One region of the Streptomyces sp. NPDC020362 genome, then DNA from elsewhere that is predicted to be linked to it. Evidence: predicted binding sites of a transcription regulator. Region 1 holds the regulator's gene; each other region holds the start of a gene.

Region 1 (10,105 bases):
CGTACATCTGCCGCCACTCGGCGGCCGGTTCGACGGTCTGCCGGACGCGGGCGAGGTCGACGGTGACGCTGCTGTCGCCGTCGTCGTCGGATCCGGTGCGGCGGTCGCTGGGCACGACCCGGAGCCGGCCGTCGCTCCACAGCAGGACCCGTTTGCCGTCGCCGCTGACCTCGAAGTGGTCGGCGTCGGCGGCGAGGTGCTCCAGGCGGCGCTGGGCCAGGTCGTAGCGCTCCAGCTCGGAGTGCGGGCCGGGGTCCTCCGGCTGGGCGCGGGAGGCGCCGAGGACGCCGTGCACGGGGTGCCGCAGCCAGAGCACGCCGTCCTTGGCGGCGCGCAGGCCGGAATAGCGGCCGGCCTCGACGGGGAAGGGCACGATCCGGTCGGCGAGGCCGTCCAGGTCGATGCGGGTGACGGGAGTGCCCTCGCTGTCGGGGGTCTCGTCCTTGTCGGGGGCCTCGAAGGGGCGGCCGTGCCGCTGCGGGCCGAAGGGCGAGGGGGTGGTGGCGGCCAGGGTGATCAGGTGCGGGCGGGCGCCGACCACGAACGCGAGATCGAAGACATGTTCGTCGTAGACCGGGTCGAAGGCGCGGTTGGAGAGGAAGGCGAGGTGTTTGCCGTCCAGGGTGAAGGCGGGCGCGTAGTCCTGGAAGCGCAGCGGGGTCGCCTCGGTGACCGACAGGTCGGTGGTGTGGGCGAGCCGCAGCTGGGACAGCGGGCGGGGGCCGGGGTGGGTCCAGGCGAGCCAGCCGGAGTCGGGCGAGAAGGCGAGGCCGGAGACCTCGCCGTCGTCGCTGCGGTCCACTTCGCGCACCTCGCCGGTCTCCCGCTCGACCAGCAGCAGCCGTCCGTCGTGCGCGGCGACGGCGACCCGGCTGCCGTCGGGCGCGACGGCCAGCTCCAGGACCCGGCCGAGCCGGCCGGCGGCGAGCCGCCGGGCGGTCGTCCCCGGGGCGAGCCCGGTCGCGGGGGCGAACTCCAGGGCGTCGTCGCCCTCGGCGTCCGTCACCCACACCACCCACTCCTCGCCCTCGGCCCGGAAGGTGCGCGGCCGGCGGGCCCGGACGCCGGGGGTGGCGGCGAGGGCGCGGGCGGGCCCGGAGCGATGGGTGACCCAGTGGACGCCGCCGCGCACGCAGACGGCGCTCCCGCGCGCGGTGTGGTCGGGCGCCGCGGCCCCGAACCACCGCGCCGCGTTCACCGGGTACGGCCGCAGGTCCAGCCGTGGCCCGCCCAGCCGCACCTCGAGCCGGCGCGGCTCGCCGCCCTCCAGGTCGTCCAGCAGCCACAGTTCACCGGCCGAGCTGTAGACGACCCGGGTGCCGTCGCCGGCCGCGTGCCGGGCGTAGAAGCCGTCGATCGGGGTGTGCCGGCGCAGGTCGGAGCCGTCGGCGAGCGAGGAGTACAGCGCGCCCGTGCCCTCGTGGTCGCAGAGGAAGGCGAGGCGGTCCCCCGCCCACACCGGGCACTCGATGTTCCCGTCCAGCTCCGCGTGCAGCCGCTCGAACGCGCCGTCACCGGCGCGGTCGATCCACAGCTTGCCCGCGGTACCGCCCCGGTAGCGCTTCCAGTACGCGGCCTCCCGGCCCATCGGAGCGGACAGCAGGACGGTGGCGGGCCCGAACGCCACGTCGCCGACGGGACCGTAGGGCAGGACGGCCGCCGGGCCGCCGTCGAGCGGGACGGCGTGCGCCCACGTCCGGTCGGTGCTGGGCCGGCCCTGCGCGCTGAGCGCGAGCACCTGTCCGTCCGGGGTCCAGCCGCGCACCTCGGTACGCCGGTTGCCCCAGTGGGTCAGCCGCTCGGCGGGGCCGCCCGCCACCGGGGCGAGATGCACCTCGGGCGCGCCGTCGCGGGTGGAGGTCCAGGCGAGGGCGGTGCCGTCGGGTGAGATCCGGGGCAGTGTCACCGGCATGTTGTCGGCACTGACCCGCCAGGCCCGGCCGCCGTCGAGCGGTGCCAGCCATACGTCGTCCTCGGCGACGAAGGTCACCAAGTCGCCCTGCAGATGAGGGAATCGGAGATAGGCGGAAGATGCCGCGGAACCCGTCGAAGCGCCCTGAGTCACCCCGTCACCTTACGCAGCGGCGGCCCTGCCGCGCTCCCGGTTCTGATCACTTGCCCTGCACGGGCCAGCAGGTGGGGTCGCCCTTGCACCAGATGGTCCGGGTGACGGTGACGGTGGGGCCGGGCTGCTGATGGGTGGGGTGGTAGGGGGTCGGCGGCTTGTACGTCACGTGGGGCGCGGCGTCGCAGTTGCCGAGCCCGCTGACGTGGAACACCTGCCTGCCCCCGACCTTGGCCGTCAGATCCCCGCGCACACAGGCCCCGTCGACGGCCCGGGTCACCCTGCCGGTGACGGTGATCCTGCGCTTGTCCGTGGTCTGCCCCTGGCAGTCGACGGAGACGACGGTCTTCGTCGCCGACGGGGCGCCGGTCTTTCCGGAGCCGCCGTCGGTGCTCCCGGTGCAGGTGAGCCAACTCACGTTCACATCATGGTGTTTGAGTTCGGCGGTCGCGGTCCGGTCGGTGGTGTACGCCACCGTGGCCGAGTTGAGTCCGCCCGGATCGCAGGCCACCACGGCGCCCAGGGCCACCACCGCGAGCCCTGCCCCGGCCGCCACCCGAGTCCCGCGCGCCCGCCGTGTCCGCTGCCCACTGCGCTTCAAAGGCCCCATGCACGGCAGCGTCCCACCGGCGCCGGACCGGGCGGTAGACCGGAAACGGCCACGTGACTTGAACCTGCGCTCCGCCCCTGCCGGCCCGTACGCTGGTTCGATGAGCAGTGAACGCAGGCTCCGGCGGCTGGTCGTGGACGAGGGGCACGAGTGGCGGTGGACCGTCCGGCACCGGCACGCCCACGACGTGCCCTGCCAGGAGGTGCTGACGCTGTCCCGGGACGGGGTGGTGGTGCGGGTGGTCTTCCGGGGCGGCCCCGGGCGCGTGGTCGCCGACGGGGGCTACGCCCACTCCGGGCTCGTGGTCGACGAGCAGGGGCGCTGGGTCAATCTGCACGAACCCGGTGTCGTACGGGCCTTCGTGGACGAGGTGCTGGGGCGCGGGTGTGCGGCCGGTGACGTGGACGGCTGGGAGCTGTTGCCGGCCGTCGTCGTCAGGCGCGCAGCAGCAGCCACTCCTGAAGTTCCACCAGATTGCCCTCCGGGTCCTTGAGGTGGGCCACGCGCATGCGGTCGGTCATGGGGGCCGGGCCGTGCAGGAGGGTGGCGCCGCGGTCCGTGATCTGTGCGCAGTAGGCGTCGAGGTCGTCGACGCGCAGGACGACCAGGGAGCGGTGGCCGCAGGCCGTCTCGCCCAGTTCGCCCAGGACTTCGGCCATCATGGCGCGGTCCTGCAGCGCGATCCCGGCGGAGCCGGTGTGCGGGCTGAACTTCTCGTAGGGTCCCTCGGTCGCCCCGGACTGCGGCTTGAGTCCGAGGACTTCGGCGTAGAAGTGGTAGCAGGCGGTGAAGTCGGTGACGAGCAGCCGGACTTGGGCGAGTTCCACGGTGATTCCCCCTGGTGTCAGGACCAGCGGCCGGTGCGGCCCAGCAGCAGGGCCGCGGCGGCGGTGCCGGCGGTGGATGTGCGCAACACGGTGGGACCGAGCACGTAGGCCCGCGCGCCCGCCTCCTCGAAGAGCGTCAGCTCGTCCCGTGAGACACCGCCTTCGGGCCCGACGACCAGCACGATCTCGCCCTCGGTGGGGAGTTCGGCGGTGGCGAGCGGGGTGCTGCCGTGCTCGAAGTCGGAGTGGAGGACGGCGGCGAAGTCGGCTTTGGCGAGAAGTGCGGCAACCTGCTTGGTGGTCGCTGCGTCCGCGACCTCGGGGAAGCGGACGCGGCGGGACTGCTTGCCAGCCTCGCGGGCGGTGGCCCGCCACTTGCCGAGGGCCTTCAGCCCGCGGTCGCCCTTCCACTGGGTGATGCAGCGGGCCGCCTGCCAGGGCACGACGGCGTCGACGCCGACCTCGGTCATGGTCTCGACGGCGACTTCGCCCCGGTCGCCCTTGGGCAGGGCCTGGACGACGGTGATGCGCGGGGCGGGCTCCGGCTCCTCGGTCACGGAGGTCATGTGGACGATCAGCCGGTCCTTGCCCTCGGTGCCGATCACCTCGCACACCGCGTAACGCCCGGCGCCGTCGGTGAGGACGACCTCCTCGCCGGGCTGCAGCCGCTTCACGGAGACGGCGTGCCGTCCCTCGGGTCCGTCCAGGACGTAGCGGTGGCTGTCCGGGTCGAAGTGCTCGACGACGAAGACCGGGGCCGTCATCGCGCATCACCCCCGGCCGACAACGCTGTCCGCGCGTCGGCGAGTTCGCCCGCCAGGACCTCCACCAGCTGACCGGCCGGAAGCTCCCGGGCCATCCGGTGCCCCTGTCCCGCCCACAGTGCCATGCCCTGCGCGTCCCCGGCCTTGGCGGCGGCCTTGCGCAGCGGCGAGGTCAGGTGGTGGACCTCGGGGTAGGCCGCGGGGGCGTACCGGCCGTGTTCGCGCAGGAAGCGGTTGACCAGGCCGCGGGCCGGGCGGCCGGAGAAGGCGCGGGTCAGCTCGGTGCGCACGAACAGGGCGTCGGTGAGCGCCTGTTTGTGCACGGCGGCGGCGCCGGACTCGGGGGTGGCGAGGAACGCCGTGCCCAGCTGGGCCGCGCTCGCGCCCGCGGCGAGCACGGCGGCGATCTGGCTGCCGCGCATGATGCCGCCGGTGGCGACGATCGGGATGCCCACGGCCTCCCGGACCTGTGCGATCAGCGAGAGCAGGCCTATGCCGGAGCCGTCGTTCTCCGGGACGTCCCGGTGGGTGCCCTGGTGACCGCCGGCCTCCACGCCCTGCACGATCACCCCGTCCGCCCCCGCCTGCTCGACCGCGCGGGCCTCCTCGGCGGTGGTGGCGGTGACCAGGGTGAGGGTTCCGGCGCGGCGCAGGGAGTCGACGACCTCGCGGCTGGGGACGCCGAAGTGGAAGGAGACCACCGGCACCGGGTTGTCCAGCAGCACGGCGAGCTTGGCGTCGTAGCCGTCGTCCCGGCCGCTGTCGGGGTCGCCCAGCTCGGTCTCGTACCAGGCTGCCTCGCCCGCCAGCTGATGGGCGTAGACCTCGACGGCACCGGAAGGGGGCGCGGCATTGGCCGCTCCGGTGGAGCCGGTGCTTGCACCGGGGTACTCGGGCTGGGGCATGAACACGTTGACGCCGAAGGGCCGGCCCGTGAGGCCCCGCAGCTGCTTGATCTCCTGGTACATGCCGTCGGCCGTCTTGTATCCGGCGGCGAGGAACCCGAGACCGCCCGCCTCGGAGACGGCGGCGACGAGCTGCGGGACGGAGACACCGCCCGCCATGGGGGCCTGCACGATCGGGTGGGGGAAGAGATCGGTCAGCGCGGAGGACATGACGGCATGTTGTCACGTCCTCCGAACAAGTCCGAATCGGGGCTTCCCGCGGCATAGGCCATCGGCATACGGGGTGCCGAAGCACCCCGCAGACGACGACTCAGCGCCCGTTGAACGCGTCCTTCAGCCGCGAGAACAGGCCCTGCTGACCCGGCTGGAACTGCCCCTGCGGGCGCTCCTCGCCGCGCAGCTTCGCCAGCTCGCGCAGCAGTCGCTCCTGCTCGGGATCCAGCTTGGTCGGCGTCATGACCTCGACGTGCACGATCAGGTCACCCCGGCCGCCGCCCCGCAGATGCGTGACACCGCGGTTGTGCAGCGGGATCGACTGCCCGGACTGCGTACCGGGCCGGATGTCGACCTCCTCCATCCCGTCCAGCGTCTCCAGCGGCACCTTGGTGCCGAGGGCCGCCGCGGTCATCGGGATGGTGACCGTGCAGTGCAGATCGTCGCCGCGCCGCTGGAAGGTCTGGTGCGGCAGCTCGTGGATCTCGACGTAGAGGTCACCGGCCGGACCGCCGCCGGGCCCGACCTCGCCCTCGCCGGCGAGCTGGATCCGGGTGCCGTTGTCGACACCGGCCGGGATCTTCACGGTGAGGGTGCGACGCGAGCGTACGCGGCCGTCGCCCGCGCACTCCGGGCACGGCGTGGGCACGACCGTGCCGAAGCCCTGGCACTGGGGGCAGGGCCGGGAGGTCATGACCTGGCCCAGGAAGGACCGGGTGACCTGCGAGACCTCACCGCGGCCGCGGCACATGTCACACGTCTGGGCGGAGGTGCCCGGAGCCGCGCCTTCACCGTTGCAGGTGTTGCAGACGACGGCCGTGTCGACCTGGATGTCCTTGGTCGTCCCGAAGGCCGCCTCGTCCAGCTCGACCTCGATGCGGATCATCGCGTCCTGGCCGCGGCGGGTGCGCGAGCGCGGGCCGCGCTGCGACGCCGTGCCGAAGAACGCGTCCATGATGTCGGAGAAGTTGCCGAAGCCACCGGCCCCGAAGCCGCCCGCACCGGCGCCGCCGGACTGCGAGAGCGGGTCGCCGCCGAGGTCGTAGACCTGCTTCTTCTGCGGGTCCGACAGCACCTCGTAGGCGGCGTTGATCTCCTTGAACCGCTCCTGGGTCTTCGGATCGGGGTTGACGTCCGGATGCAGCTCGCGTGCGAGCCTGCGGAACGCCTTCTTGATCTCATCCTGCGACGCGTCGCGGCGCACGCCGAGAACGGCGTAGTAGTCCGTGGCCACTTACGACTCCGCCAGGATCTGTCCGACGTACCGTGCCACTGCGCGTACCGCTCCCATCGTTCCCGGGTAGTCCATGCGGGTCGGTCCGACCACGCCGAGCTTGGCAACCGCCTCGCCGCCCGAACCGTAACCGACCGACACGACGGAGGTGGAGTTGAGTCCTTCATGGGCGATCTCGTGCCCGATGCGCACGGTCATGCCCGGATCCTTGGCCTCGCCGAGGAGCTTGAGGAGCACGACCTGCTCCTCAAGGGCCTCCAGGACGGGCCGGATCGTGAGAGGGAAGTCATGTCCGAAGCGGGTGAGATTGGCGGTTCCGCCGATCATCAACCGCTCCTCGTTCTCCTCGACCAGTGTCTCCAGAAGGGTGGAGAGCACCGTGGAGACCGTACCGCGGTCCTCGGCGTCGAAGGCGTCGGGCAGGTCCTCGACCAGCTTCGGCACATCGGTGAACCGGCGGCCCGCGACCCGGCTGTTCAGCCGTGCCCGCAGATCGGCCAGGGACGCCTCGCCGAACGGCGCCGGGCAGTCGACCATCCGCTGCTCGACCCGGCCGGTGTCCGTGATCAGCACGAGCATCACACGCGCGGGCGCGAGCGAGAGCAGCTCCACGTGCCGCACGGTGGACCGGGTCAGGGACGGGTACTGCACGACGGCGACCTGCCGGGTCAGCTGCGCGAGCAGCCGCACGGTCCGCGCCACCACGTCGTCGAGGTCGACGGCGCCGTCCAGGAAGTTCTGGATGGCCCGCCGCTCGGGCGCCGACATCGGCTTGACGCCCGCGAGCTTGTCCACGAAGAGCCGGTAGCCCTTGTCGGTGGGGATGCGCCCGGCACTGGTGTGCGGCTGGGCGATGAACCCCTCGTCCTCCAGGGCGGCCATGTCATTGCGCACGGTCGCCGGGGAGACACCGAGGTTGTGCCGCTCGGTGAGCGCCTTCGACCCCACCGGCTCCTCGGTGCCCACGTAGTCCTGGACGATGGCGCGCAGAACCTGAAGCCTGCGTTCACTCAGCATCCGCGCGCACCTCCAGCACGTCGTCTCTCGGCTCTTCGGTCGTCTGCCTGGCACTCTGCGTGTGCGAGTGCCAGACTTCCCCGGCCCAGTGTACGGCCGTGGGGTACTGACTGGGCAAGGTCGGTGCCGCCTTACCTGGTTGAACGGCTAGCGTCGCGGTATGACGGTGACTTGGGAAGAGGTCGGGTGGGAGCGGCTGGCCGCCGGGGTCGGGCGGTGCCGGCTCCCCGGCTGGGACTGCACCGCGGGCCTGGTCCTCGGAGAGGGTACGGCGCTGGTGGTGGACGCCGGATCGAGCCTGGCCGAGGGCGCGCGGGTACGGGAGCGCGCGCAGCGGCTCGCGGGCCGCGGTGTGACCCATCTCGCGCTCACCCACCCCCACTTCGACCATGTCTTCGGCGCGGCCGCCTTCGCCGGCGCGCAGGTGTACGGGGCGGTGGGTATCGACACGGTGTTCGCGTACGAGCGCGACGAGCTGCGCCGGGACGCGATCGCGAACGGCCTGCCGGCGGCGGACGCGGACGAGGCGGTGGATTCCCTCGCCGCGCCCCGCCACCTGGTCTCCGGCGAGTGGACGCTGGACCTCGGCGGCGGCCGCCAGGCGCTGCTGGCCAATGTGGGCCCCGGCCACACGGCCCACGATCTCGCGGTACTCGTCCCCGGCTCGGTCTCCGGCGGGCCGGAGATCGTCTTCTGCGGCGACCTGGTGGAGGAGTCCGGCGAACCCCAGGCGGGCCCGGACGCCGTACCGTCGCGCTGGCCCGACGCCCTGGACCGGCTGCTCGCCCTCGGCGGCGAGGACGCGCTGTACGTGCCCGGTCACGGAGCGGTGGTGGACGCGGAGTTCGTACGACGGCAACGCGACGAGCTGACGGCGCGTTTCGGCGTGTCGTGAGTGCGCACCCGCCGCTTCTCCTATCGTCATCCGAATGCGCCAGTACTCCCCCGACCTGACCCCGCCGTGGAAGAAGCCCAGGCCCGTCCCCGAGGTCCCGGCGGAGCCCGGGCTGGTGGTGGAGGAGCCCGGTACCGGGTTCTGCGGGGCGGTGATCCGCTGCGAGGCGGGCACGGTGACCCTGGAGGACCGCTTCGGCAAGCACCGGGTGTTCCCGCTGGAGCCGCGCGGCTTCCTGCTGGAGGGGCGGGTGGTGACGCTGGTGCGCCCGACGGCCGGCGGCCCGGCCGGCCCGGCCCGTACGGCATCCGGCTCGGTCGCCGTCCCCGGCGGCCGCGCCCGCGTGGCCCGCGCCGGCCGCATCTACGTCGAGGGCCGGCACGACGCCGAGCTGGTCGAGAAGGTGTGGGGCGACGATCTGCGCATCGAGGGCGTGGTCGTGGAGTACCTGGAGGGCGTCGACGACCTGCCGTCGATCGTGTCGTCCTTCGCGCCGGGTCCGGACGCTCGGCTGGGCGTGCTGGTGGACCACCTCGTGCCGGGCACGAAGGAGTGGCGCATCGCGGAGTCGGTGACGAGCGAACACGCGCTGGTCGTCGGCCATCCCTACATCGACATCTGGGAGGCCGTGAAACCGTCCTGCCTGGGGATCCCCGGCTGGCCGCGGGTGCCGCGCGGGCAGGACTGGAAGACGGGGGTGTGCCGGGCGCTGGGGTGGCCGTCGGAGAACACCGGGGCCGTGTGGCAGGCGATTCTGAAGCGGGTGGGTTCCTACAAGGACCTGGAGCCGGAGTTGCTGGGGCGGGTGGAGGAGCTGATCGACTTCGTCACGGGTAGCGGTGAGGCCTGACCTTCTCGTACGTGGCGAATTCGCTGGTGTCCAGTTCGATACCCAGCGGCTCCAACGGCGTGAGGTCGCCGAACTTGGTGATCCGCTGACACCGGTGGTCCGCGTCCTCTCCATGGCCCGTCGGCTCAGTGAGCAACACACACTGGCCCATCACGGGGTCGATGACGAAGTAAGCGGGAATCTTCGCCGCTGCGTAGATCGACCGCTTGACGCCGTAGTCACGGTCCACGCTTGTCCTGGAGACGACCTCCACGAGCAAGGTGATGACCTCGGACGGCATCAGCCTTCCCTGACCGGGTCCGGCACCACGCTCAACGACCACAAGGTCAGGCTGCGGCTCGCTGGTCTCTTCGAGGATGGCGATGTCCTGGGTCTGGAGCCGCCGCCAGTGCCGCCGGGGGATCTGGTCGTCCACAGCGGTCATCTCCGCAGTCCTCCGGTTCCGCCACCATGCAATTACGGCGGCAGCGTACGAACCAGGTTAGGGACCGAACCGGCGCTCCGCACCGATTCACCCGCTGGAGCGATCAGTCCACCAGGTCCCGCACCACCGCGTCCGCCAGCAGCCGCCCCCGGAGCGTCAGCACGGCCCGCCCCTCCTCGTACGGCCCGGCCTTCAGCAGCCCGTCCGCCAGCGCCCGCCGCGAAGCCGCGAGCCCGTCCTCCTTCAGGAGCGACAGCGGCACCCCCTCCCTCAGCCGCAGCTCCAGCAGGATCCGCTCCAC
Region 2 (10,105 bases), on a different contig from region 1:
AAACGGCTGCGCGAGCAGGCGACCGAGCTGCACGACCGGCACGGCGTCGAGGCGGAGGTGCTGAGCGCCGACCTGTCCGAGGACAAGGGCATCGAGACGGTCGCCGACCGGCTCGGCGACCGGAAGAATCCGGTCGACCTGCTGATCAACAACGCGGGTTTCGGCAACAAGGGCCGCTATCTCGAAGTGTCCATGGCCGACGAGCTGAAGATGCTCAAGGTGCACTGCGAGGCGGTGCTCCGGCTGACGACTGCGGCGGCCGAGGCGATGCGCGAGCGTGGGCGCGGCGGAGTGGTGAACGTGGCATCGGTGGCGGCCTTCGTACCCCGGGGCACCTACGGCGCCTCGAAGGCGTGGGTCGTGCAGTTCACCCAGGGCGCGGCCAAGGACATGGCGGGCAGCGGGGTGCGGCTGATGGCGCTGTGTCCCGGCTTCGTGCGCACCGAGTTCCACCAGCGCGCCGGGATGGGCACGGACAACATCCCCGGCTGGATGTGGCTGGACGCGGACAAGCTGGTCGCGGCGGCTCTGGCGGACCTCGCGCGCGGGAAGACCCTGTCCGTCCCGGACCCCCGGTACAAGGCGCTGATGGGTCTGGTGAAGGTCACCCCGCGCGGGTTGATGGGCGGAATCAGCTCGCGGACGGGGCGCAAGTACGGGCCCCAGTAGGACGGGTGGCGCCCGCGTTCCGGTGGGAAAATGGGTCTGACGGATCCGGACCCAGGGGGCCGGGAGGCGGCGCCATGACGTTCGTACAGCTCATCGACTGCAGGACCAGCCGGCTCGACGACATGAACCGGCTGATGGACGAGTGGGTCGAGAAGACCAAGGGGAAGAGGACGGCGACGCACGCGGTGGTCGGCACGGACCGCTCGGACGCGACGCATGTCATCGAGATCGTGGAGTTCCCGTCGTACGAGGAGGCGATGCGGAACTCGAACCTGCCGGAGACCGACACGATCTTCCGGGAGATGCTCGCCCTGTGCGACGAGATGCCGACGTTCACGGACCTGGACGTGGTGCGCGACGAGCCGTTGCAGGCGGCCACGGCCCGGAGGTTCTTCGACACGATCGCGGTTCAGGGGCCGTTGCCGCCGCTGAACGACCTGCTCGCCGAGAACTACCACGACCACGATCCGGCCAACGAGCAGGACACCCTCGGGCTGGACAACATGCGCCGTGAGATCGAGATGTGGCGCAACGCCTTCGACTTCTCCTTCGGCATCGGGGACCAGATCACCCAGGGGGACCGGGTGTGCACCCGGTGGACCTGGACCGGCATCCAGACCGGCGAGTTCATGGGCCTGCCCAACACCGGCCGCCAGGTGTCGATGACCGGGACGACCATCTTCCGCTTCAACGCCGGCGGCAAGCTCCGCGAGGGCTGGTGGCAGTACGACCGGCTCGGGCTGCTCGGGCAGTTGGGGGCGCTGGACGCGCTGGAGAACTAGAGGCCGCACAGCACACCCCGGCCGACAGGGCGAAGGCCCGGCACCCCCAGGGGGGTGCCGGGCCTCAGTGCACCTCGGTGCCGAGGTGCGTCACTGCCGGGGTGCGTCAGTGGGCGTGGCCGTGACCGTGGCCGTGGCCCGCCTCGGCCGGCTCCTCTTCCTTCTTCTCGACGACCAGGGTCTCGGTCGTGAGCAGCAGGGAGGCGATGGAGGCGGCGTTCTCCAGGGCGGAGCGGGTGACCTTGACCGGGTCGATGACGCCGGCCTTGACCAGGTCGCCGTACTCGCCGGTGGCGGCGTTGTAGCCGTTGCCCTTCTCCAGCTCGGCCACCTTGGAGACGATGACGTAGCCCTCGAGGCCGGCGTTCTCGGCGATCCAGCGCAGCGGCTCGACGGCGGCGCGGCGGACGACCGAGACACCCGTGGCCTCGTCGCCGGCCTTGCCGAGGTTGCCCTCCAGGACCTTGACAGCGTGGACCAGGGCGGAGCCACCACCGGAGACGATGCCCTCCTCGACCGCGGCGCGGGTCGCGGAGATGGCGTCCTCCAGACGGTGCTTCTTCTCCTTCAGCTCCACCTCGGTGGCGGCGCCGACCTTGATCACGCACACGCCGCCGGCCAGCTTCGCGAGGCGCTCCTGGAGCTTCTCGCGGTCCCAGTCGGAGTCGGTGTTCTCGATCTCGGCCTTGATCTGGGCGACGCGGCCGTGCACGTCCTCGGTCTTGCCGGCGCCGTCGACGATGGTCGTGTCGTCCTTGGTGACCGTCACGCGGCGGGCGGAGCCCAGAACGTCCAGGCCGACCTGGTCGACCTTGAGGCCGACCTCCTCGGAGATGACCGTGGCGCCGGTGAGGACGGCCATGTCCTGCAGCATCGCCTTGCGGCGGTCGCCGAAGCCGGGGGCCTTGACCGCGACCGCGTTGAAGGTGCCGCGGATCTTGTTGACGACCAGGGTCGACAGGGCCTCGCCCTCGACGTCCTCGGCGATGATCAGCAGCGGCTTGGAGCCCGCCTGAATGACCTTCTCCAGCAGCGGCAGCAGGTCGGCGATGGAGCCGATCTTGCCCTGGTGGATCAGGATGTACGGGTCGTCGAGGACGGCCTCCATGCGCTCCTGGTCCGTGACGAAGTACGGCGACAGGTAGCCCTTGTCGAAGGCCATGCCCTCGGTGAAGTCCAGCTCCAGACCGAAGGTGTTGGACTCCTCGACGGTGATGACACCGTCCTTGCCGACCTTGTCCATGGCCTCGGCGATCAGCTCGCCGACCTGCTGGTCCTGGGCGGACAGCGCGGCGACGGCGGCGATGTCGGACTTCTCGTCGATCGGGCGGGCCGAGGCGAGCAGGTCGTCGGAGACGGCCTTGACCGCGGCGTCGATGCCCTTCTTCAGGGCGGCCGGGGAGGCACCGGCGGCGACGTTCTTCAGGCCCTCGCGAACGAGCGCCTGGGCCAGCACGGTGGCGGTGGTGGTGCCGTCACCAGCGATGTCGTTGGTCTTGGTCGCCACCTCCTTCACCAGCTGGGCACCGAGGTTCTCGTACGGGTCCTCGATCTCGACCTCGCGGGCGATCGTGACACCGTCGTTGGTGATGGTGGGGGCGCCGAACTTCTTGTCGATGACGACGTTGCGGCCCTTGGGGCCGATCGTCACCTTCACCGTGTCGGCCAGCTTGTTGACGCCGCGCTCGAGGGCGCGACGGGCGTCCTCGTCGAACTTCAGGATCTTCGCCATGACAGCGGGAGCCCTCTCGGAAATCTGTGGGTGAAAAAAGAACTGCGCCCCGGCGCCCGGCTTCTCAGATGATCGCGGGGGCCAGGGGCGCAGCTTCAAGCGGAATGCTTGAGGTGATTACTTCTCGATGATCGCGAGCACGTCGCGAGCCGAGAGGACGAGGTACTCGTCGCCGTTGTACTTCACCTCGGTGCCGCCGTACTTGCTGTACAGGACGACGTCGCCGACCTTGACGTCGAGCGGCAGACGCTCGCCGTTCTCGAAGCGACCCGGACCCACGGCGAGGACGGCGCCCTCCTGGGGCTTCTCCTTCGCGGTGTCCGGGATGACCAGGCCAGAAGCGGTGGTCTGCTCGGCGTCGAGCGGCTGGACCACGATGCGGTCCTCGAGCGGCTTGATGGCAACCTTGGAGCTGGTGGTCGTCACGATCCGACCTCCCCCTTCGGAGATCTCACGGGGTTAACTGTCTGAGGTGGCGACCAGGTGGATCCGTCGTCGCGGGTGCCGGACCTGCCCGTCGCGTTTGTTGGCACTCTCCAGGGGGGAGTGCCAGAGCCGAGACTATGACCGCGATTAGCACTCGGTCAAGCGGAGTGCCAATGCCGTGCGGCGCGTCGGCCGAGATCCCGGGTTCCCGGAGGTTCCTGGAGGTTCCTGGTGACCGGTAAGGAGCCGCTACAGGTAGTCCTCCAGGCGGCCCACCGTCAGGCCTCTCGCCTGGACACGGCGCAGCAGGCGTCTCGTGCGTTCCTTGAGGGTGGGGCCGGTGGCCTCGTCGGGGCCGACGAGGACGATGTCGCCCGGGTTCAGGTGCCCGGCGCCGCGCACGTAGGTGATGCCGTCGGGGGTCATGGCGGCGCGCCACAGCACGAGCACGGCGATGCCGCAGTCGGCGGCCGCGCGCAGGGTGCTGGTGTCGAAGGTGCCGTAGGGCGGGCGGAAGAGGCGGGGGCGGATGCCGAAGCGGGACTTGAGTTTGTCCTGCTGGCCGCAGATCTCGGCGCGCTGGCCGGCGTACGGCAGGCCGGGCAGCGCCGGGTGGTGGAGGGTGTGGTTCTCGATGTCGGCGCCGACCGCGCGCAGACGGGCGAAGTGGCCGTACCCGGGGCCCACGACGCTGTCGGTGAGGAAGAAGCTGACCGGCAGCCTCAGTTCGCGGACCATGTCGACGAACCGGGGGTCCCGTTCGGCGCCGTCGTCGTAGGTGAGGAAGACCACCTTGTCGGTGGTTCTGATGTGGTCCACGACCCGTGGGCGGGAGGGATCCGCCCCGTGGGCCGTCAGGAGGCGGACCGGGGGGCTGGGCGGGGCGGCGAGGGGGGCGGTCAGGCCCCAGCGGCGGTACGCCTCCCCGGTGGCCGGGCTCGACGGACGGACCCCCTGCGCGGCCTTCTTGCCCAGGCGTTCGATGGGGTCGACGGACTGGGCGCAGCCGGCGAGGAGCAGGGCCGGTGCGAGGACGGCGGCCAGCACGGCCCGCACCTCTCGCGAACGGCCCCGCCCCCCGCGCCTCACAGGTAGTCCTCCAGGCGGGCCACGGCGTAGCCCTCGCGCGTGACCTTGTTCAGGAACCTGCGCATGTCGTCGACCATCGTGCCGTCCCAGTCGTCGCGGCCGCGGAAGTGGGTGAGCACGATGTCGCCGGGGTGCAGACTGCGGTCCCAGTCGCGGTACTCCCAGTGGTCGACGAAGACCTCCTCGTCCCAGATCGGCGCGTACTTGATCCCGCAGGCCTTGGCGGCGCGCAGGGTGTCGCCGTTGTAGTTGCCGTAGGGCGGGCGGAAGACGGTGGGCGCCTTGCCGAACTGTTTCTTCATGATGGTCTGCATGCCGCAGATCTCGTTCTTCTGCTCCTCGTAGGACAGGCCGGGCAGATACGGGTGGGTGAGGGTGTGGTTGTTGAGGGTGTGCCCCTCGGCCTGCATCCGGCGGAAGTAGCCGTAGTCGTCCTTGACGAGGTAGTTGCTGAGGAAGGCCGTGTAGGGGATCTTCAGGTCGCTCATCATGCGCAGGAAGTTCGGGTCCTTCTCGTGGCCGTCGTCGATGGTCAGGAAGACGACCTTCTGCTTGGTGGGGACGGTGGTGAAGACCGGAGGCAGGTTCTCCTCCTCCTGGCCGTCCACCTCGAAGCCGTCGCGGGGGGCGATCTCCGGCTTCCTGGCCGGCGGGGCCGGGGGCGCCAGCGGCACCCGGTCCAGCCTCCAGTGCTGGGCGGCGGCGACCAGTCGGGCGTGTTCGGCGGCTCGGCGGGCCCGCGGGTCCAGGGCCTGGGCTCCGCCGTGCCCGGGTGCACGGGCGGGGGCGGGGGCGCCGGCGTCCGCGCCGGGGGCGGCGCAGCCGGAGGCGAGGGCGACGGAGGCCAGCGCGGCCACCCCACAGCGAAGGGCGACCGTCCGGAGCCGTGCCCGAGATTTGTCATTTTGTACTACTAGTCGCATAGCGCCGGATCTTCCCAGGCCCGGGACCCGAACCCGGTCCGACAGGCCGCCGGAGGCGCAGCATCCACCGACTGGCCCACAATGAGCCGGTGAACGACCTCGCCCCCCTCCTCACCCCCGAAGGCCGCGCCCTCCTCGACGAGGTGCGTGACACCGACCCCGCGCAGGAGCTGGCCGTCGCCACCCGGCTGCGCCGCGACCACCCCGCCGAGCTGGTGTCGGCAGCACTCGGGCAGGCCCGGCTGCGACAGCGGGCGGCGGCCAAGTTCGGGGAGACGGACGCCCGGCGGATGTTCTTCACGCCGAACGGGGTCGAGCAGTCGACACGGGCGAGCGTCGCCGCGTACCGGGCGGGCCGGATGAAGGAGCTGGGGGTGACCTCGGTCGCCGATCTGTGCTGCGGGGTCGGCGGCGACGCGATCGCGCTGGCGCGGGCCGGGATCCGGGTGCTGGCCGTGGACCGGGACCCGCTGACGGCGTCCGCGGCGCGGGCGAACGCCGAGGCGCTGGGGCTCGGCGAGCTGATCGAGGTGCGCGAGGCGGACGTCACCGAGGTGAGCACGCAGGGGTACGACGCCGTGTTCGTGGACCCGGCCCGGAGAGGGGGGCGCGGGCGGATCTTCGACCCCGAGGCCTACTCGCCGCCCCTGTCCTGGGCGGTCGCCACGGCCCTCGCGGCCCCCCGCGCGGCCCTGAAGATCGCCCCCGGCGTCCCCCACGAGGCGATCCCCGCCGAGGCCGAGGCCGAGTGGATCTCGGACGGCGGGGACGTGAAGGAGGCGGTGCTGTGGTTCGGCACCGAGCCGGGCCTGGTCCGGGCCACCCTGCTGCCGGGACCGCGCACCCTGCGCTCCCGGGGCCTGCCGGATCCCCGTGTCCGGCCCGTGGGGCGGTACTTGTACGAGCCCGACGGCGCCGTCATCCGCGCCCATCTGGTCGCGGAGGCGGCCGACGAGGTCGGCGGCGGCCTCGTCGACGAGACCATCGCCTACGTCACGGCCGACGAACTGCGCCCCACGCCCTGGGCGTCCGCCTACGAGATCACCGATCAACTCCACTTCAGCGTCAAGAAGTTGAAGGCCCTGCTGCGGGAGCGGGAGGTCGGCACACTGACCGTGAAGAAGCGGGGGTCGGCGGTGGAGCCGGAGGAACTGCGCAGGAAGGTCAAACCGCAGGGGCCCCATGCGGCGACCGTGTTCCTCACCCGGGTCGCGGGGGCACCGACCATGCTGATCGGGGGCCCCGCGCAGCCCGCGGCCGCCGGCGGACCGCCCGAGGCCGCCGGCGGACCGTCCTGAGCGAGGCGTTCAGGACGCGGACTCGGCGGCCCTGCTCAACAGCAGTGCACGCTCCCTCTCGTTGCCGGCCAGCCCCGCCGCCCTGACGAACTCCTCGCGGGCCTCGGCGGTGCGCCCGAGCCGTGCCAGCAGATCGCCGCGCACGCTGGGCAGCAGGTGGTAGTCGCGCAGGGCGGGTTCGGCGGCCAGGGTGTCGACCAGCTTCAGCGCCTCGGCCGGGCCGTCGGCCATCGACACGGCGACGGCGCGGTTCAGCTCCACGACCGGGGACGGGGAACGGGCCGCGAGCAGGCCGTACAGGGTGGCGATGGTCCGCCAGTCGGTCTCCTCGTAGGAGTACGCGTGCGCGTGGCAGGCGGCGATGGCCGCCTGGAGGGCGTAGGGGCCCGGGGCACCGGTGGCCGTGGCGTCGGCGCGGCCGAGGGCCCGGATGCCACGGGCGATGAGCATGCGGTTCCAGCGGCGGCGGTTCTGGTCCTTCAGGAGCACGGGTGTGCCGTCGGGACCGGTGCGGGCGGCCGTGCGGGAGGCCTGGAACTCCAGGAGCGAGGTCAGGGCGTGCACCTCGGGTTCCTTGGGCATCAGCGAGGAGAGCACCCGAGCCAGGCGCAGGGCGTCCTCGCACAGCCCGGGGCGCAGCCAGTCGTCGCCTGCGGTCGCCGCGTAACCCTCGTTGAAGATCAGGTAGATGACGTCCAGGACGGAACCGAGGCGGGCCTCGCGGTCGGGTCCGCAGGGCACCTCGAAGGCGACGTTCCTGGTGGCCAGGGTGCGCTTGGCACGGACGATGCGCTGGGCGATCGTCGGCTCCGGGACCAGGTGGGCCCGGGCGATCTCGGCCGTCGTCAGACCGCCGAGCAGGCGCAGGGTCAGCGCGGTGCGGGCGTCCGGGGACAGCACCGGGTGGCAGGTGGTGAAGACCAGCCGCAGCAGGTCGTCGTCGATGTCGTCCGGGGCGGCCGGCTCCTCGAACGGCACCGTGGTCGTGAGGTCGCGGCCGATCTCGGCGAGCTTGCGGGCATAGGTCTCGCGGCGCCGGACCAGGTCGACGGCGCGGTGCCGGGCGGTGGCCATGAGCCAGGCGCCGGGGTTGTCGGGCACGCCGTCCCGGGGCCACTTCTCCAGCGCCGCCACCAGCGCGTCCTGCGCCAGCTCCTCGGCGATACCGACGTCCCGCACGATCCGGGCGACGCCGGCGACGACCCTCGGGGACTCCAGGCGGAAGACGGTCTCGATCGCGTGCGCCGCGGTGGGCTGTGGTTCCACAGCCCACCATGCAACACCCTCGGACGGCCCGGGGCAAAGGACCGCTCAGCCCTCGGCGATCTCCCGGACCTCGCAGGTCACGGTCCAGTGCTCCTCGTGGACCTGCAGGAACCGCTTGGTCCACTCCAGGGCCTCGGCCTTGTCCTTGCACTGCATGATCGCGTAGCCGCCGACGACCTCCTTGGACTCGGTGAAGGGCCCGTCGGTGACGGAGATCTTGCCGCCCTCCCAGTGCATCCGGGTGCCCTGGGCGGAGGGGGTGAGCCCGGCGGTGTCCAGCATGACGCCGGCCTTGGTGACCTCCTCGATCAGCTTGCCCATCCGCTGCATCAGTTCCTCGCTGGGGCCCTCGGCGGGGGCGGAGGCCTCATCGATCTGCACGAGCGACAGGTAGCGGGGCATGGTGACTCCTTCGGCCGGGCGGCGGGGCCTTTCCCCGCCGCTCACCCATGCGTCGAACGGGAGACGCCGGGTTCGACACGCTCACTGACATTTCTCGAAAGAATTTTTTCCGCGGACGTGCGGTCCCGCCACTTCAGCGCGAACCCGGACTCCGCCTTCGTGTACGGCGCCCCGACGGCCTTGCCGCCGAAGACCGGGGCCGCGTCCGTGACCAGGCCCGTGGGGCGGCCGCGCAGGACCCGGGCCGCGCCGTTGCCCGTGTCCTCGCCCGGCGCCGAGGCGGCCAGGCCGGCATGTCCGTTGCGGTTGATGTCGACCAGGGCGACGGTGCAGCCGAAGCCGTCGTTCACCTCGGCGGTGCCGGGTACGCCCCCGGTGCACTGCCGGTCGTGCCGATCAGCGCAGGGAGGCCCACAGGTCGCTCGCCGCCGGTTCCCCCGCCACGACCCGGTTGTGGTCGGAGGGTGCCTCGACGACCGGCAGCATCACGGTCCTCACCCGGTCGGAGGTGAGGCCCCTCAGGCTCCGGCCGAGCTTCGTCAGCTCGCCCAGGGAGTCCAGGCCGGTGTCCGTGGTGAGGCTGGCGGTGACCGCTTCGGCCACCCGGTAGAGCTTGGCGGGATCGGTGAGCAGGTCGATGGCCGCCATCCGGTCCAGGAGGGCTTTGACGAGCTTTTGCTGCAGGCCTATGCGGCCCAGGTCGCTGCCGTCGCCTATGCCGTGCCGGGTACGTGCCAGGGCAAGGGCCCGGGCGCCGTCGAGCCGGTGGGTGCCGGCGTCGAGGCGGAGATGGCTCTTGTCGTCGTCGATGTCCTGGTCGGTGGTGACCGTGACCCCGCCGAGGGCGTCCACCAACTTGGCGAAGCCGGAGAAGTCGACCTCGACGTAGTGGTCCATGCGGACGTTCGTCATCGACTCGACGGTCTTCACCGCGCACACCGGACCGCCCACCTCGTAGGCGCTGTTGAACATCGCCTGGTGGGCCACCGCCGTCGAGCCCCCGGAGGACAGCGGGCAGGACGGACGGGTGACCAGGGTGTCGCGCGGGATGCTGACGACGGTCGCCCTCGTACGGCCCGCGTCGATGTGCACGACCATCGCCGTGTCCGACCGGGCACCGGAGCTGTCGCCGCCGCCCAGGGCCTTGTTGGCCCTGCCGCTGCGCGAGTCGGAGCCGAGGACCAGGATGTTGAGGGATCCGGTCGGCAGGGGTCCTGCGGCGGCCGGGGCGGACGCGGCCGGGGTGGTCGTCGCCCTGGCCGGGCGGTTGTCGCCGAGCGCGCTGTCGATGTCGACGCTCTTGATGTTGTTGTCGAGGTGCCAGTACGCGTAGCCGGCGGTGGCCGCGCCCAGCACCAGGAATCCCGCCAGGGCGAGACCGGCGGCCTTCAGCGTTCTCGACCGCCGGCCCACCACTCTGCCCGCGTCGCCTTGCTCCTCGTGTCGCGTCACGGGCAGGAACGTAAGTCCGAATTATTAGCAGACTGTTAGCGCAAGCCGTGAGAGACGTATTTCTTG
Region 3 (10,105 bases), on a different contig from region 1:
CGACACCGTCGAGGCCGATGCGCTCGGCGGCGGCAGCGGCCTCGGCGAACGCGGCGACGACGTCGTCCAGGTCCTGCTGGGTCATGGCCTTGCCGGTGGGCTCGGCACCCTCGGTGACGAGACCGGACGGGCCCATCGCGGGAGCGTCCGGGAAGGGGGCGTCGCCATCCTTGCGGACCATGCCTATGTGCCACAGCTGCGGGACGATGGTGCCGCCCGCCGCGTGCACGTCCTCGGCGACCCTCGCCCAGCCCGCCAGCTGCTCCTCCCCGTGGAACCGGGGCACCCGGTCGCTCTGCCCGGCCGACGCGTGACCGACGTACGTCCCCTCCGTGACGATCAGTCCGACACCGGCGGCGGCGCGGCGCGCGTAGTAGGAACGCACGTCCTCGCCGGGGATGCCGCCCGGGGAGAACATGCGGGTCATCGGGGCCATCACGATCCGGTTCGGGACGGTGAGTCCGTTGAGCGTGATCGGGCGGGACAGGATCTGGGCCGCGCGGGAGGCGGGCGTCGTGACGGTCACGTGGGGGGCTCCTCGTGAATGGCGGGGTCAACCGGTCGGTATGTGAGCATGCATTGTTGCAGCCTCTTAAGTAATCGCCTATGCGCCGGACCACATTCCGCCCCGGCGGACACTTTTACGTGACACCGGTCACACTCTCCCGGTTCAGCCGCCGCACCCGCTCCCGCAGCACCTCGCCCGGCGCCACCTCCCCGAGCTCCCCCGGCGGACAGTCCCACTCCCGCCCGCCGCCCACGGGGCGCAGCTGCACATACCCACCCACGTGCCCCATCACCTCACCGAGCCGCCCGCTGCGGGTGTCCACGGCGTACTCGGGCACAGCGCTCACGCGTCGGCGGCCTTCGCCCGAAGAGCCGCAGCCAGCCGCGAAGCCACCCCCAGGTTGCAGCGGCCCAGGTCGACCAGGGCGTACGGGTGGCCGTGGGCGCCGGTGACCGGGTCGATACGCAGCGACGGCAGGATGATCCCCACCTCGTGCAGGGCGGCACGCAGCCGCTCGACAGCCTCCTGGGCCGATCGGGCGGGCCGCTCGCCCGCTGCCGATTCCTTCGTCTCCATTGCGCCAATTCCTCCACGCTGAGTGTTCGCTTTCACCACACAGCGTGTCCATCGGCGCCCTAACCTGGCTAGATACGACGCCCCAACAACCCCTGCTGTCAGACCGGGAGTTGCCATGGCAGGACCGAAGGACCTCGACCCGTCGTCATCACCCAGGGCTCTGCTGGGTGCGGAGTTGCGACACGCCCGCGAGAAGGCCGGGATAAGCCAGGAGGAGCTGGGCCAACGGTTGTTCGTGAGCGGATCGTTCATCGGGCAGCTGGAGGCGGGGACGCGGCGGATGCAGCCGGAGTATGCGCGGATGCTGGATGAGGTTCTGGGCACGGAGGATTTCTTCCAGCGGAACTGTGCGGCGGTGGCCAAGTCGAAGTACCCGGAGCACTTTGCAGAAGCCGCCGAGGCGGAGGCAGTCGCTACGGCAATCAGGCAGTACGCGCCGCTGCTCATCCCGGGACTGCTCCAGACGCCCGCGTACGCACGAGCCGTGTGCCGGGCGTACCAGCCGACGGCGCCCGAGGAGGAGATCGACAAGCTGGTGGCCGCCCGGATAGAGCGCGCCCGCATCCTCGACAATCCAACAGACCCTTTGTTGTGGGCGGTGATCGACGAGGCCGCGCTGCGCCGGGTGACGGGCGGGGCCAAGGTGATGACGGAGGCCCTGCGCCACACCGCCGACTTGGCCCACAGGGGCCGTGCCATCGTTCAGGTGCTGCCGTTCGGCGCGGGGGCGCACGCGGCGATGCAGGGTGCGATCAAGCTGATGGACTTCGAGGACGCTCCTCCGCTGGTGTACTTCGAGGGGGTCGGCACCGGACGGCTGGAGGACGACCCGGCCCTCGTCAGGCATCATCGGTTCATCTACGAACTCCTCACGGCCTGCGCACTCCCGCCGCAGAACTCCCTGGTCCTCATCGAGACGATGGCGCAGGATTACGCGCATGAGGACCATGCCTGAGTGCGACCTGGACGCGGCCGTCTGGTACAAGTCCAGCTACAGCGGCGGCAGCGGCGGCGACTGCCTGGAAGTCGCCCGCTGGCGCAAGTCGACGTACAGCGGCGGCGACGGCGGCGACTGCCTCGAAGTCGCCGACGGCCACTCCACCCTCATCCCCGTCCGCGACTCCAAGATCCCCCTCGGCCCGAAGCTCGTGTTCCGGGCGGAGGCGTGGGCGGCGTTCGTCGCAGACGTGAAAGGTGCGTGATCACAAGCCAGTCTTCGCCAGAAGAGGCGGCCGGTCCTTCTGCACCCCCAACAACCCCCGCCGCACAAGGCCGCTGCGAGGCCGGAGGAGTGTGTGCACTGTTGGCGGTTGCTCCTCATCAAGGAGCGACGGTCAGGCCGGCGCGACAGTGGCCGACGCCTTCCAGGGGTCGGGGGCCGCAATCCCCCTTGCGTATTGCGACCCCTCGCCTTCTCCCTGGTGTCAGGAGGCCTGACACCACTTGTCCTCATGCCCCGAGATCGTGTTGCCGCTGTGGTAGTCGTGGGTGTCGCTGTAGGCCCAACAGTCCTTCACCACGCCGTTGCTGTAGGTGATGTGCAGGCGGGACTCACTGGTCCAACCGTCCACCCCATTGGTGTGCACCCCGATCGAGGGCGAGGGGACGGAGGGGCCCGCGAGGGATCCCACTTGCCCGCTGGACGTCCAGGTGCCGAGGTCCTCCCACGACTGGTCCATGGCAGTGACCCAGGCACCGGTGATGCCGGGGTGAGCCGTCGTGCGGAAATTGTTGTTCCAGTTGAAGACGGCTCGCGTGTTCCCGCAGTAGTCGTACTGCTGCTCGATCCAGCCGACGATGAGCCAGTTCCCGTTGCCGTCCTTGACGTACTCGGTGCCGTCGTTGCCCTGGCGGGTCCACGAGCAACCGGCCGGTGACACTGCGTGCGCGGTGCCGGTGGTGGCCACCGTGGCGCCGCCGGCGAACGCGAGCGCGGCGGCGGTCATGGCGATGGTGCGGCGGATCCTGGGTGCTTTCGGCAGTGCAGACAAGGCTTCCCCATCTCTCATCCGGGACTCGGAGGCCGAAACCACGGAACTGACGCGTTCACGTCTGACGCTTTGTCCCGGACCGGCCTGACGATGCGAGCCTGGCAGGGGCCTGACAGGCGTCGCACAGTGTTTCGCCCCAGCCCGAAACCGGCCGGTAGCTTCGGCGCTTGCCGACGGCGGACGTCACGGGGGGACATACGGTGCTGCGACTTCACTTCACCTTCGAAGACCTGGCCAAGGTGGTGTTCAACGACATGCCGCCACTGATGAGCGAGGCGGTGCTGAGCCTGCAGATGCTGTCCCGTACCGACCAGCAACTACGTTTCGGGCAGTGGCGTGCGAACCTCCGCGGGCGGATACCTGCCACCGTTCGCCCGTTGTCGGACCTCGTGCCGGCCCGCGGCTGGATCCCGGACTTCCTCACTCCGGTCGTCCGCGACACCGCAAGCGGAGCTGCCGCTCTGGAGGCCATCCGAGCTACATCCGCGCGGCAGGTCCTCGCCGACCTCACGCGGCTGGGCGCCACCGGCCAACTGCCCGGCTGGGTACGCAAGCTGACAGACGGTGACTCCGACGCCATGACCGCCGTCACCGATGCACTGGCCGCCTGGAACCAGCTTGCCATCGCTCCGTACGAGCGCCATATGCAGGCTGCGCTGGACGCCGACTTAGCCTGCAAGACGACCATCTTGACCCACCGCGGGATCGACGCCCTGCTACGCCGACTGCACCCGGCCATCACCTGGCAACCGCCCGTCCTGACCCTGCCCTCCTCGATCGAGGCGGACATCGACCTGGCCGGACGCGGCCTGCGCCTGGCTCCGATGCTGTTCTGCGGCCCAATGCCTCGACTGCGCCTGGGCGACGATGCCGGCACCATGGCCGTACTGGCGTACCCGTTGCCGTTCGACCCCGTCGCCGCCAACCCGCTTGCCGGAACCGGACCGGACCAGGAGCTCCGCAGCACAGCCGCGCTCGGCAGATTGATGGGTACCACCCGGTCCACCGTTCTGCACGCCATCGCCGCAGCCCCCGGCCTCACCACCGCGAATCTCGCCCACCGCGCCGACGTCGCCTTGGCCACCGCCTCCGAACACGCCGCCGTGCTACGCGAGGCAGGGTTGATCACCAGCCACCGCGACGGCAACCGCGTCCGCCACTATCCGACCGCCACGGCGGCGGCTCTGCTCGACATGGCCCCTTAGAGCCCACGACCCGGTACGCGTACTCCCCGAAGCTCGAGCACCCAGCTCCGAGCGCTCTTTCCAAGGAACGGGTGGAGGGCCTCAACCCACCCTCCCACCCGGCGAGTTGACTTGACGCGTTCGACTTGCGACGCACTGTGACGATCCTTTAGCGTGCCCGCATAACGAACAGCCCCCGCCAGGTGCTACCAACACCTGCGGGGGCTTGACCAACGAGATCGAGGCCCGATCCCATGGCTGACGCCAAGCTTAGTGCTGCCCTCCTGCCCGCGCACGCCTCCCCGCACCCGATGGCCAATCCGGGTTACGGCAAGCGGTCCGCACCCGATCAACTCCCCCGCACCAACCACGACTTCGCGCACTTACCTCCCCGCGAAGCCGCCATCGCCGTGTACATCGACCGCCTCCCCGAAGGCACCGACATCTCCGTGAAGACGCTGGCCAAGACGCTCCCGTACGGCCAGTGCGCCTTACGTACGGCCCTCAACACCCTCCAGCGGGCAGGGCACCTGAGGCGGGGCCGGGAACGGCTGGGGACCGACTCGGGCGGCTCGCGCTGGATCACCCGATCGTGGTTTTCCCGTACGGCACGTGACGACACCTGGTGGGCAGCCTTCACGCGTGGCGACGTACCGGAACCGGAGCAGCCACCGGACGAACGCACCCGCCCCACCCGCTCCCGCGCCCACATCCTCCTCGCCGCCCTGGGTCGTACGACCCCGGTCCTGTCCCTCTCCGCCGCCGACTGCGCGGCGCTCGCCCCGCTGGTGGAGGAATGGTTCGCACGCGGGGCCACCGAGGAGACGCTCCGGGCCGCGCTGACCGCAGGCCTGCCGACGCCCGTCCACAGCCCGGCGGCCCTGCTCCGCAGCCGGCTGACCGACAAACTCCCGCCGGAGCCACCCGCCCCACGCCCGCCCCGCCGGGTCCTGGAGTGTGCGGAGTGCGGAGTACCGGGGCGGCCGGAAGCACTGCCGGGAGGCGTGTGCGGCGGCTGCCGAGGCGAACGCGCCCCCGCACACCCTCGTACGCCTCTGCCCGCCCCTGCGGTCCACGCCCGTGTGGGCGAAATTCGGGCTGCGATGTCCGTACGACGACATGAGAGGACACCGGGATGATTCTTCCGATGCCCACCGAGGACTTCGAGGAACTGGCCGAAGCGGCCCCTGAGCACGTCTGCCTCGAATTCGTCAACGGGCGAGTCCGCACCAAGGATCCACTCGGTGTAGAGGACTTCGAGGAGCTGGAGCGCCGGGCGCCTGAGACCGTCCGGCTTGAGTACATCAACGGAAAACTAGAGGTCAAGGCTCCTCAGGACGGCAATCACTCCTGCATTCACACCTGGCTGATGCGCCAGTGCCTCCTCCAGCGGCCCGGCCATGGCCTCTATCCCCTCTCTGGCGTCAAGACACAGGCCGACCGCAATGGACGAGCCCGCGCGGACGGAGCCTTCGCGCGGCGCGGCCACTTCAAAGGGCACGGCGAATGGTCCGACCCTGATGGCATCCTGATGGTCCTGGAGATCACTGTCCGCGACCACGGCACCAACCAACGCGACCGCGTCGACAAGCCGATCGGCTACGCGACGGCCGAGATTCCCGTCTACCTCCTCATCGACCGCGACCACAACACGGTCACCGTCCACAGCGAGCCGAAGGACGGCCGCTACCAGCGGTCCCCGTCCTATCCCTGGGGCGCCACCGTCGAGCTCCCGCCGCCGGTGAGCATCACCCTGGACACCGACGCTCTCAAGGAGTACGCCGACTGAAAACGCCCAAGGGCGGCACCCCCAGCCAGAAGCTGGACGTACCGCCCTCGGTCGTAGGACAGGCGATCAACCGTCAGGTCGATCAGAAGTCCATGTCACCGCCCGGCATGCCGCCCGGAGCGGCCGCGGCGGCCTTCTCCGGCTTGTCGGCGATGACGGCCTCGGTGGTGAGGAACAGCGCGGCGATGGAGGCGGCGTTCTGCAGGGCAGAGCGGGTCACCTTCGCCGGGTCGATGATGCCCTCGGCGATCATGTCGACGTACTCGCCGGTGGCGGCGTTCAGACCGTGGCCGACGGCCAGGTTGCGCACCTTCTCCACGACGACGCCGCCCTCGAGACCACCGTTGACGGCGATCTGCTTCAGCGGGGCCTCCAGCGCGAGCTTCACGGCGTTGGCGCCGGTCGCCTCGTCGCCGTCCAGCTCCAGCTTCTCGAAGACCTGGGAGGCCTGCAGCAGGGCCACGCCACCACCGGCGACGATGCCCTCCTCGACGGCCGCCTTCGCGTTGCGGACGGCGTCCTCGATGCGGTGCTTGCGCTCCTTGAGCTCCACCTCGGTGGCGGCACCGGCCTTGATGACCGCAACACCGCCGGCGAGCTTCGCCAGGCGCTCCTGCAGCTTCTCGCGGTCGTAGTCCGAGTCGCTGTTCTCGATCTCGGCGCGGATCTGGTTCACCCGGCCGTTGACCTGCTCGGAGGAGCCGGCACCGTCGACGATGGTGGTCTCGTCCTTGGTGATGACGATCTTGCGGGCGCGGCCCAGGAGGTCCAGGGTCGCGTTCTCCAGCTTGAGGCCGACCTCCTCGGAGATGACCTCGCCGCCCGTGAGGATGGCGATGTCGCCGAGCATGGCCTTGCGGCGGTCGCCGAAGCCCGGAGCCTTGACCGCGACGGACTTGAAGGTGCCGCGGATCTTGTTGACGACCAGGGTCGACAGGGCCTCGCCCTCGACGTCCTCGGCGATGATCAGCAGCGGCTTGCCCGACTGCATGACCTTCTCCAGCAGCGGGAGCAGGTCCTTGACCGAGGAGATCTTGGAGTTGGCGATGAGGATGTACGGGTCCTCGAGCACCGCCTCCATGCGCTCCATGTCGGTCGCGAAGTAGGCGGAGATGTAACCCTTGTCGAAGCGCATGCCCTCGGTGAGCTCGAGCTCCAGACCGAAGGTGTTGCTCTCCTCGACGGTGATGACGCCTTCCTTGCCGACCTTGTCCATGGCCTCGGCGATCAGCTCGCCGATCTGGGTGTCGGCGGCGGAGATGGACGCGGTGGAGGCGATCTGCTCCTTGGTCTCGACGTCCTTCGCCTGCTCCAGCAGGGCGGCGGAGACGGCCTCGACGGCCTTCTCGATACCGCGCTTCAGGGCCATCGGGTTGGCACCGGCGGCGACGTTGCGCAGGCCCTCCTTGACCAGGGCCTGGGCGAGCACGGTCGCGGTGGTCGTACCGTCACCGGCGACGTCGTCCGTCTTCTTGGCGACTTCCTTGACCAGCTCGGCGCCGATCTTCTCGAACGGGTCCTCGAGCTCGATCTCCTTGGCGATGGAGACACCATCGTTGGTGATCGTGGGGGCGCCCCACTTCTTCTCGAGGACGACGTTGCGACCCTTGGGGCCGAGCGTCACCTTGACGGCGTCCGCGAGCTGGTTCATGCCGCGCTCGAGGCCGCGCCGCGCCTCCTCGTCGAACGCGATGATCTTGGCCATGTGAAGTGGTCCCTCCAGGACTGGGGGTGATTCCTTCGGACCGCGCCCGCGCCCGCGACGGACGGCTCGCACGCCTCGTGGTTCCTTGCCCCACCCGGCCTGCGGGCCTCACCGACCCGGTCCTTCGTTGTCACTCTCACCTTCAGAGTGCTAACGCCAATGATTAGCACTCGGCATGCGCGAGTGCAAGACGCACCCGCGAAGCGGGGCCGTTGAGGGGTGGTGGTTGGGCCACGGGTGGGCGCAAGCGCCTCACGGGGTACAGCGGGGCACTCGGCCCCCGGCGAACAAGGGCATGCACGGCGAAGGGCCCGCACCCTGTGCCGGTGCGGGCCCTTCGCCACAAGAACGTTCAGGCGCTGAGGCGAACCATGTCGGCCTGCGGGCCCTTCTGGCCCTGCGAGATCTCGAACTCCACCCGCTGGCCCTCTTCCAGGGTGCGGTAGCCGTCCATCTGAATGGCGCTGTAGTGGACGAAGACGTCCGCACCACCGTCGACCGCGATGAAGCCGTACCCCTTCTCCGCGTTGAACCACTTGACGGTGCCCTGAGCCATGCCTAACTCCCCTATTACTGGCCCTTGCACAGATCCACACTTCGCGGACCCGGGTCAGACCTCACCCCCCATTGGTCGGGGGCGTGCGCCGGAACGCGTCGACCGCGGCTGAATGTATCTGTCCAACTGCCGTCTGCAACAGGTCAATCGGACGAGAATTCTGGACGAGCACGGTCCGGAATCTGCCAAAAATTCGGCCGAATTCAGGGCAAGTCGGGCTGTACAAACTGGAACAAAAGCCGCATATTGCCCGCTTACTTTGGCTACTTCTTGTCGGGCGAGCGGCATGAAATCCGGGGCCTGCGACCCGCAGGTCCGGAGCGAGTTCCCCAACTGTACCGCGCTCAATCACACTGAATGGCCCCCTCCGTTTCTCTCACGGAGGAGGCCATTCGATGAACAATCGGTAACCGAGGTTACCGAAGGTAATGATCGGTCATTCGGTCAGCCGCCTGCGACGGCCGGAATGATGGAGACACCGGCACCGTCCGGGGTCGCCGTCTGAAGGCCCTGCTCAAAGCGCACGTCGTCGTCATTGACGTACACATTGACGAAACGGCGCAGCTTGCCCTGGTCGTCCAGCACCCGGGCGGCGATGCCGGTGTGGTTCTTCTCCAGGTCCTCGATGACCTCGGCGAGGGTCCCGCCGTCGGCGGCGACCTCGGCCTGCCCGCCGGTGTAGGTGCGCAGGATGGTGGGGATGCGAACGGTCACGCTCATGCGAGGCCAGCCTCTCGGAAGGAGTCCAGGGTCGGGCGGATGGTGGCGGTGAGCCCGGTGCCGGCCACCGCGTCGAGGGTCTTGAGGCCGTCGCCGGTGTTGAGGACGACCGTGGTGAGCGACGGGTCCAGGACGCCGTCCTCGATCAGCTTCTTCGTCACGCCGACGGTCACCCCGCCGGCCGTCTCCGCGAAGATGCCCTCGGTCCGGGCCAGCAGCTTGATCGCGTCCACGACCTGCTCGTCGGTCACGTCCTCCACCGCACCGCCCGTGCGGCGCGCGATGTCCAGGACGTACGGCCCGTCGGCCGGGTTGCCGATGGCGAGGGACTTGGCGATGGTGTTCGGCTTCTGCGGCCGCACGACGTCGTGACCCGCCTTGAACGCGGTCGACACCGGCGAGCAGCCCTCGGCCTGCGCACCGAAGATCTTGTACGGCCGGTCTTCGACCAGACCGAGCTTGATCAGCTCCTGCAGACCCTTGTCGATCTTCGTCAGCTGGGAGCCGGAGGCGATCGGGACGACCAGCTGGTCGGGCAGCTGCCAGCCGAGCTGCTCGCAGATCTCGTACGCCAGGGTCTTCGACCCCTCCGCGTAGTACGGCCGCAGGTTGACGTTGACGAAGCCCCAGCCCTCGCCGGCCGGGTCGCCGATCAGCTCGGAGCAGAAGCGGTTCACGTCGTCGTAGTTGCCCTCGATGCCGACCAGCTCGCCGCCGTAGACCGCGGCCATGACGACCTTGCCCTGCTCCAGGTCGTGCGGGATGAACACGCAGGAGCGGAAGCCGGCCCGGGCGGCCGCGGCGCCGACGGCACCGGCCAGGTTGCCCGTGGAGGAGCAGGAGAGCGTGGTGAAGCCGAAGGCGCGCGCGGCCTCCAGTGCCTGGGCCACCACCCGGTCCTTGAAGGAGTGCGTCGGGTTGCCGGAGTCGTCCTTCACGTACAGACCGCCGGTGACACCCAGCTCACGCGCGAGGTTGTCGGCCTTGACGAGCTTGGTCCAGCCCGGGTTGATGTTGGGCTTGTCCGCCACGTCGGAGGGGACGGGCAGCAGCGGGGCGTACCGCCAGATGTTCGC

Evidence for each region. The regulator HrcA, encoded in region 1, represses chaperone genes, less so after heat shock. The targets are predictions, from matches to a motif close to TTNGCACTCNGNNNNNCNGAGTGCNAA.
Region 2: the regulator HrcA is predicted to act here: its motif matches at 3,757-3,783, upstream of groES (co-chaperone GroES).
Region 3: the regulator HrcA is predicted to act here: its motif matches at 7,917-7,943, upstream of groL (chaperonin GroEL).

The regions. Positions count from the first base shown of each region.
Region 1 is NZ_JBFAET010000059.1:13,450-23,554, forward strand. Features, by position in the region: gene AB0H32_RS22045 (S41 family peptidase) at 1-2,065, opposite strand, end outside; gene AB0H32_RS22050 (hypothetical protein) at 2,112-2,675, opposite strand; gene AB0H32_RS22055 (hypothetical protein) at 2,776-3,168, shown strand; gene AB0H32_RS22060 (VOC family protein) at 3,110-3,502, opposite strand; gene AB0H32_RS22065 (16S rRNA (uracil(1498)-N(3))-methyltransferase) at 3,520-4,266, opposite strand; gene AB0H32_RS22070 (nitronate monooxygenase) at 4,263-5,381, opposite strand; gene dnaJ (molecular chaperone DnaJ) at 5,482-6,618, opposite strand; gene hrcA (heat-inducible transcriptional repressor HrcA) at 6,619-7,635, opposite strand; gene AB0H32_RS22085 (MBL fold metallo-hydrolase) at 7,796-8,530, shown strand; gene AB0H32_RS22090 (DUF3097 domain-containing protein) at 8,565-9,380, shown strand; partial or broken gene AB0H32_RS22095 (Uma2 family endonuclease) at 9,358-9,798, opposite strand; gene hemW (radical SAM family heme chaperone HemW) at 9,908-10,105, opposite strand, start outside.
Region 2 is NZ_JBFAET010000032.1:34,043-44,147, reverse strand. Features, by position in the region: gene AB0H32_RS15405 (SDR family oxidoreductase) at 1-669, shown strand, start outside; gene AB0H32_RS15400 (ester cyclase) at 744-1,451, shown strand; gene groL (chaperonin GroEL) at 1,558-3,183, opposite strand; gene groES (co-chaperone GroES) at 3,301-3,609, opposite strand; gene AB0H32_RS15385 (polysaccharide deacetylase family protein) at 3,859-4,653, opposite strand; gene AB0H32_RS15380 (polysaccharide deacetylase family protein) at 4,695-5,621, opposite strand; gene AB0H32_RS15375 (class I SAM-dependent methyltransferase) at 5,711-6,919, shown strand; gene AB0H32_RS15370 (sigma-70 family RNA polymerase sigma factor) at 6,929-8,185, opposite strand; gene AB0H32_RS15365 (YciI family protein) at 8,231-8,587, opposite strand; gene AB0H32_RS15360 (FG-GAP repeat protein) at 8,629-8,937, opposite strand; gene AB0H32_RS15355 (LCP family protein) at 8,984-10,039, opposite strand.
Region 3 is NZ_JBFAET010000071.1:810-10,914, forward strand. Features, by position in the region: gene AB0H32_RS24240 (NADH:flavin oxidoreductase) at 1-526, opposite strand, end outside; gene AB0H32_RS24245 (hypothetical protein) at 642-854, opposite strand; gene AB0H32_RS24250 (hypothetical protein) at 851-1,084, opposite strand; gene AB0H32_RS24255 (helix-turn-helix transcriptional regulator) at 1,200-2,039, shown strand; gene AB0H32_RS24260 (DUF397 domain-containing protein) at 2,023-2,286, shown strand; gene AB0H32_RS24265 (hypothetical protein) at 2,509-3,075, opposite strand; gene AB0H32_RS24270 (winged helix-turn-helix domain-containing protein) at 3,276-4,280, shown strand; gene AB0H32_RS24275 (hypothetical protein) at 4,514-5,398, shown strand; gene AB0H32_RS24280 (Uma2 family endonuclease) at 5,407-6,048, shown strand; gene groL (chaperonin GroEL) at 6,131-7,753, opposite strand; gene AB0H32_RS24290 (cold-shock protein) at 8,106-8,309, opposite strand; gene AB0H32_RS24295 (MoaD/ThiS family protein) at 8,754-9,029, opposite strand; gene thrC (threonine synthase) at 9,026-10,105, opposite strand, start outside.